3 regions of the Ornithinimicrobium panacihumi genome follow, and region 3 is predicted to be linked to each of the others. Evidence: riboswitches for the same ligand, from Rfam matches in the RefSeq annotation. Region 3 holds a riboswitch; each other region holds the start of a gene.
What was found. Region 3 has a riboswitch for thiamine pyrophosphate ahead of thiO (glycine oxidase ThiO). Riboswitches for the same ligand answer to the same signal wherever they lie in the genome.
Positions count from the first base shown of each region.

Region 1 (2,251 bases), on a different contig from region 3:
CCCGGGAACCGGAGCCGGTAGAGCGCGAAAGCGACCGGAAGCCCCATACCAAGGGTCAGGAACGTGCCCGCCAGCGCGCTCCACAGGGTGAACCACAGCACCCGCAGGGTGCGTGCTCGGCCGAAGACGTCCGGCACGCCGGACAGGTCGAGTTGGCCGTCGGGGAAGAAGCCTCGACCCAGCATCCCGCCGACCGGCAGGACGAAGAAAACCGCCAGGAAGGCGATCGGGACCAGGGCCAGCGCGGTCAGCGCCAGCCCCGGTCTGGTCAGCCGGTGGCGATGTCTGCCCACTCGCGCAGCCAGCTCTCACGCTCGGACTCGATCTGACCGGGGTGCACCACGATGGGCTGCTCAGCTACCTGGGCCCACTCCGCCCACACCTCGGGCAGGTCGACCTCGGCGTCCACGGGATACATGTACATGTTGTCCGGGATCGAGGCCTGGACCTCGGGGCTGATCAGCCAGTCGACGACGGCCTGCGCACCCTCGGGGTTGGCGGCGCCCTCGAGGACGCCGGCGTATTCAACCTGGCGGAAGCAGGTGTCCAGCAGCGCGGAGGTGGTCGGCTCGAAGCCGCCCTCGGGGATGGTGAAGGGCGGGCTGGAGGCGTAGGAGAGGACGATCGGCCGGTCGCCGTCGCCGCCGCCGGCGGTGAAGTCGACGGTGTAGGCGTCGGTCCAGCCGCTGGTGACCTTGGCGCCGTTGGCCATGAGGTCCTCCCAGTAGCCCTGCCACTCGCCGGGGCCGAACTCGCCGACGGTGGCGAGCAGGAAGGCCAGGCCGGGGCTGGAGGTCGTGGCGCCGGGGGTGACGAAGAGGTCCTTGTAGTCCTCCTTGGTCAGGTCCCGAAGCGTCGCCGGCGGGGCGATGCCCTCGTTGGCGAACCAGACGTGGTCGATGTTGACGCACACGTCGCCGTAGTCGACCGGGGTGAGGAACTGGTCACCGCCGTCGGGGAGCGCGTGCTCCTCCGCAGACTCAGGCAAGGACTCGGGGGTGTATGCGGCAAGCACCTCCTCGTTGATCGCGCGGGTGGCGAAGGTGTTGTCGATGCCGAAGACGACATCGGCCACCGGGCTGCCCTTGGTGAGGACCAGCTGGTTGGTCAGCGCCCCAGCGTCGTCGGATTGCTGGACCTGCAACTCATAACCGGTGTCGGCCTCGAAGTCCTCGACCAGCTCGTCGGGGACATTGAAGGAGCTGTGGGTGATGAGGGTGACCGTGCCGGGCTCGGAGGGCGCCTCCGTCGTGGTGGCTGCCGCCTCGCCCGGCTCGGACGTGGCGCTGCCGTCATCGGCGCCCTCACTTTCGGCAGCGCCGGTGGTGGGTGCCGGCGCAGGGGCCGGGGTGGTGCCGGTCGGCTCGTCGTCGGAGCCCATCAGCGTGCAGGAGCTCAGGGTCAGGGCCAGGGCCGCCGCAGCAGCCAGGGTGCGGGTCGTCCGCATGGTGCATCCTCCTCAAGGTGCAAGGAGGGGAAGGACGCGGCGGGTGCCGGGTCCGTGAGAGTCGACTTCCTTCGCCGGTGCTAGCCGGAGCAGGTTCGAGGGTCTGCGGCGGGTGCCGCACTCTCAGCGCGTGTGCGCTCCCCTGTCGTTTCGGTCTCGACCCTAACAGCCTCTGTGGCAGGATCGAGCCCATGAGCAACATCGTCGCCAAGCTCGCCACGACCGGAGCGGCCCTGGCCGCCAGCTTCATCGCCAAGAAGGCCACCGACGGCACCTGGTCCTTCGTGACGGGCAAGGAGGTTCCCGACAACCCCGACGACCCGGACATCGACATCAAGGAGGCGATCCTCTTCGCCATCCTCTCCGGAGCCCTCATCGCCCTGGCCAGGATGCTCGCCAACCGGCAGACCACCAAGGTCCTCGGCGCGGCCCAGGGCAAGTCGTCCGCTCAGATCGCCGACGAGAGCTGATCTCCCCCCGGCGTGTCGCACACGCCACAGCAACAACATTGATTAGCATTCGCCTCTTGCACAACGGATGAGTCTCTGGGAGCATCAGGAACCGAAATCTCCTGACGTCCCCCCGTGAGGTTGCTCGAATGTCCCGTATGCCCTGGCGCCCTGCCGAGCCGCTCGTGCGGTTCCTGTGGGCGTTCGGCGACGCGGTGACGTGGTTCCTCGCAGTCCTGGTCAGCGTGTGGATCCGCTTCCAGTACGACCTTGAGCGGACCTTGGTCCCCAACACCTGGATCGTGGCGGGTGCGGCCGCCGGGATACACATCCTCGCCGGGATCATCCACGGCCC
Region 1 covers NZ_JBQGWG010000011.1:10,772-13,022, forward strand. Annotated here, with positions in the region: gene ACTMMA_RS11325 (ABC transporter permease) at 1-293, opposite strand, end outside; gene ACTMMA_RS11330 (thiamine ABC transporter substrate-binding protein) at 269-1,447, opposite strand; TPP riboswitch at 1,497-1,601, opposite strand; gene ACTMMA_RS11335 (DUF4235 domain-containing protein) at 1,639-1,917, shown strand; gene ACTMMA_RS11340 (SDR family NAD(P)-dependent oxidoreductase) at 2,046-2,251, shown strand, end outside.
Region 1: linked by a shared signal. The riboswitch ahead of ACTMMA_RS11330 (thiamine ABC transporter substrate-binding protein) and the one ahead of thiO (glycine oxidase ThiO) in region 3 are both predicted to bind thiamine pyrophosphate.

Region 2 (2,251 bases), on a different contig from region 3:
TGAGCAGCGGCAGTTCGTCGATGGCGGCGCGGATGGGCGCGATCCGCTCCCAGGCCTGCGTGGTGAAGCTCATGCGTGATCCCTCCAGAGATCGTAGAAGTGGTGGACAGGTCCGGGGCCGGAGCCCACGGAGAGCCGATCCGCGTGCTGGAGCGCACCGGTCAGCCAGGTCTTGGCGTCGGCGACCGCCTCGGGCCACGTCGCGCGATGGGGCAGGAGCGCGGTGATCGCCGACGAGAGCGTGCAGCCCGTCCCGTGGGTGTTGCGTGTCGCGACGCGCGGGGCCGTCAGCTCGAGGACGTCGCCGGTCACGCTGTCCACGTAGACGTCCACGGCCTCCGGCCCGCCCGCGTGCCCGCCCTTGAGCAGGACGCGTCGGGCACCGAGCGCCACGAGTTCCTGCGCCAGGTCGCGTTGGTCTGCGACGCCGACGGACAGGGGGTATGCGGTCTCGCCCCTCTGCGCGCCACTCGCCTCCGGGAGGTCGCGGCCGAGCAGGACCGCCGCCTCGGGCAGGTTGGGCGTGATGAGGTCGACGTGCGGAAGGAGTGCGCGGACGGCCTCGACGGCGTCCTCGTCCAGCAGGCGGCTGCCCGCGGTGGAGACCATGACCGGGTCGAGCACGACGCGGGGGAGCAGCCCCTCGGCGATCAGCTCGCCGACCATCCCGGCCATCTCGGCGGTGCCGAGCATGCCGATCTTGACGGCGTCGAGCGTCACGTCGGCCACGAGGGTCTCGACCTGCTCGCGGACGAAGGCGGGCGGCACGGCGTGGACGCCCGTGACGCCCATCGTGCTCTGGGCGGTCAGGGAGGTGATGACCGCGCAGCCGTAGGCGCCCAGCGCGCTGAAGGTCTTCAGGTCGGCCTGGATGCCGGCACCGCCGGAGGGGTCGGACCCCGCGAGGGTGGCGACGACGGGCAGGCGGTCAGGGGGTGGCAAGGATGGAGTGCCGGGCATCGGCGACGTCCCTTCGCTAGTACGAGCTAGATCAGGTTCGACGGGTGTGATCTCAGCCGCTCCACCATGGGTTCTCAGATGAAGCTCTCACCTGAGTTCCCACCGTGGGCGGCACCCCGCGTCGTGCGGCCCACCATAGCCATGGCCGCCTCGGGCGGTGGCCGGTGGGGTGCCCGTGAGAGTCTGGGAGTCCAGGAGGTGCTTCACATGACCGACGACGACCAGCGCCCGGACGGCCGTCCCACCTGGGGCACGCCCGGCGAACGCCCAGGCGCGCCCAAGGCCCGGGAGCAGCTCGCCGACCAGGGCGTCATCAAGAAGCGTCCGCCGGCGGCGGCCACCGCCCACGCCGTGCAGAGCTGGGTCGACCAGACGATCGCCCAGGCCGAACGGCAGGGGAAGTTCTCCGACCTGCCCGGGGCCGGCAAGCCCCTGCGCGACGTCGACACCCGCACCGACCCGGACTGGTGGGTCAAGAGTCTCATCGAGCGGGAGAAGCTCGACCTGTCCGACGCGATGCCGGGCGTCATGCAGCTGCGACGCGAGAAGGCTGGCTTCCCGGAGTCGCTCGTGCAGCTGGACACCGAGACGGCCGTGCGGGAGCGGCTGGAGGACTTCAACGAGCGGGTCCTGGCCGACCGTCGCCGCCCCCACGCCGGCGCGCAGTCCCCACCCATCGTGGGCCGCGTCGACGTGGACGAGATGGTGGAGGCCTGGCGTGAGCTCCGGGCCGCCGCATCACCAGCTACCACCGAGCCGCAGGACCCGACCGCGGCCGACCGGGACGCCGTTGCAGGTGTCGCACCTACCCCACGAAGGGGTCGCAGGCGCTGGTGGGGCCTGACGGACCGCTGACCCAACTGCTTGGCCGACCCCAAGCTGCCCGTGTGACCCGACGCTGCCCGCCTGGCCCGACGCTGCCCGTCCGACCCCAAGCTGCCCGTCAGCAGGGGCCCGCCGGGCCCTAGTCTTTCGCCCATGAGACTGCCTGCAGGGCCGATGAACGGCCTGCTCCTGCTGCGCACGGACTACGGCCACGACGAGGCATGGCGTCGGGCCCTGGCCGCAGCCACCAGGCGCTACCCGCTGGACGAGTGGCGCGGGGGAGCGACCCTGGCTCAGGTCGAGAGCCAGGAGCTGACGGACCTGTCTGCCGAGGATGTGGCGCGGCTGGACGAGGAGGACTACCTCACCGCGGTGGTCGTCGTTGACACCCGGACGATGGTCGACCACACGCTGCTCCTGGTGGACCTGAACCCCTTCAACGAGCAGGTGCATCAGACCTTCCGCA
Region 2 covers NZ_JBQGWG010000009.1:41,976-44,226, reverse strand. Annotated here, with positions in the region: gene ACTMMA_RS10060 (TenA family protein) at 1-73, opposite strand, end outside; gene thiD (bifunctional hydroxymethylpyrimidine kinase/phosphomethylpyrimidine kinase) at 70-960, opposite strand; TPP riboswitch at 952-1,089, opposite strand; gene ACTMMA_RS10050 (DnaJ family domain-containing protein) at 1,168-1,815, shown strand; gene ACTMMA_RS10045 (DUF6924 domain-containing protein) at 1,939-2,251, shown strand, end outside.
Region 2: linked by a shared signal. The riboswitch ahead of thiD (bifunctional hydroxymethylpyrimidine kinase/phosphomethylpyrimidine kinase) and the one ahead of thiO (glycine oxidase ThiO) in region 3 are both predicted to bind thiamine pyrophosphate.

Region 3 (2,251 bases):
ACGCGATGCGCCCGCTGTTCACCTACCTGCGCTCGGTCGTCGTCCCCACCAGCGTCTTCGCCGCGACCGAGGACTTCGGCGGCGGCGAGGGCGGCAGCTCGTTGACCTCGCGGATCTCCCGCGCAGCCTCCGAGCTGGCGGCACTGGTCGTGGCCGAGTCCGGCGCGGTCGCCGGCTTCGCGCCCAACGACCGCGACCTCGACGGGCCGCGGCGCCGCACCTCCGGCACCGAGGTGTCCCAGGAGGTCACGCCCTTCGAGGAGATGCTGCGGGGCCTGGGCGGCTGACGGGCCCCTCTGGGCCGGTCGGCTGACGGGCCCCCTCGGCCGGCGACGCGGCTCAGCCCAGGCGTGACCGCAGCCGTCGGGCGACGGACTCGGGGTCGTCGGCGCCGGTGAGCACCCGCACGACCACGACCCGTGTGGCGCCGGCGTCCAGCACCTCGCCGAGGTTGGACTCGTCGATCCCGCCGATCGCGAACCACGGCTTGGCCTGCGGGCCCTCGGCGGCCGCCCGCACCAGGTCCAGCCCCACCCCGGGTCGGCCGGGCTTGGTCGGGGTGGCCCAGACCGGACCCGTGCAGAGGTAGTCCACCGCCGGCTCGTCCCGCTCCGTGGCCATCTGTGTCACGTCGTGGCTGGACCGGCCCACCAGCGCGCCGGGCGCCAGCTGGCGGCACTGGGCGGGCGTGAGGTCCCCCTGCCCGACGTGCAGCACGTCGGCCCCCGAGAGGACCGCCAGGTCGGCGCGGTCGTTGACGCTGAACAGCGCGTCCGCCTCCCGCGCGCGCCGGGCCAGGACCTCCAGCAGCTCCAGCTCTTCGGCGGCCTCCAGGGTCTTGTCCCGCAGCTGGATGATGTCCACCCCGCCCGCGAAGCAGGCCGCGACGAAGGCGTCCAGATCGCCCTGCTCCCGCCGCGCGTCGGTGCACAGGTAGAGCCGTGACCGGTCCAGCCGCGCGCGGACGGCGTCCGAGGGGGAGGAAGGTATGCGGTTCATGGGCGGCACCGTACGCCACCCCGGCGGCGCCCCGGGTCCATCACCCCTCGCGTAGGGTGGTGGCCCTATCCGCGGGAGCCACGCCGCACCGGTCAGGTGCACGGTGGCTGAGAGGGCGAACGTCTCGCCGACCGCTCGAACCTGTCCGGGTCATGCCGGCGGAGGGAGGATGGCGTGCGAGTCGTCGTGATCGGGGCCGGGCTGGTCGGACTGGCCACCGCCTGGACCCTGCACCGCGGCGGGGCCGAGGTCACCGTCGTCGACCCTGCTCCCGGTCAGGGAGCGACCTACGCGGCGGCGGGGATGCTCGCCGCGGTCACCGAGACCTACTACCGCGAGGAAGAGCTGGGGAGGCTGTGCCTCGCGGGCGCCACCGCATACCCCGCCTTCGTCGAGGACGTGGCGGAGGCGCTCGGGCAGGGGACGGAGGAGCTCGGCCACCGGACCACCCCCACCCTCGTGGTGGGCGCCGACGCCGCCGACCGGGAGGCGCTGACCGATCTGCACCGGCTCAGCACGGGGCTCGGCCTCGCTTCCCAGTTGCTGACCACCCGGGAGGCTCGGCGCCGGGAGCCGCTGCTCTCCCCGCGGATCTCCTGCGCGGTGCTCGCCGAGGGGGACCACCAGGTCGATCCGCGGACGCTGGGGTCGGCGCTGCTCGAGGCGCTCACTGCGGCCCGGGCGGAGGCGCATGTGCCCGCGCGGGCGTCCGGGATCCTGCACTCGGGCGACCCGTCCGCGCCGGTCCGCGGGGTGCGGCTGGAGGACGGCACGACCCTCGAGGCGGACGCGGTCGTGGTCGCCAACGCGGTCGCGGCCAAGGACCTCGAGGGGCTCGGGGCCGACCTGACCGGGGCGCTGCGGCCGGTCTACGGGGACGTCCTGCGCCTGCGCCCGCCGGCCCGGACGGACCAGGTCCTGGCCGGCTCGGTGCGGGGGAGGGTCGTGGGGCGGCCGGTCTATCTCGTCCCGCGGGCCGACGGCAGCGTGGTCCTCGGCGCCACCTCGCGGGAGGACGGTCGGGCTGGTGTCCACGTCGGCGGGCTGCACGAGCTGCTCAGCGACGCCATCAGGATCGTGCCCGCGCTGGCCGAGTGCGAGCTGGCCGAGGTGGTTGCCAGGCCGCGTCCCGGCACGCCCGACAACGCCCCGCTGCTGGGCCGCCTGCCGGCGGAGGGGCTGGTCGTGGCGACCGGGACCTACCGCAACGGCATCCTGCTCGCCCCGGCGATCGCGGCGGCCGTGACCCGGC
Region 3 covers NZ_JBQGWG010000004.1:144,404-146,654, reverse strand. Annotated here, with positions in the region: gene ACTMMA_RS06150 (FMN reductase) at 1-287, shown strand, start outside; gene thiE (thiamine phosphate synthase) at 340-999, opposite strand; TPP riboswitch at 1,061-1,183, shown strand; gene thiO (glycine oxidase ThiO) at 1,174-2,251, shown strand, end outside.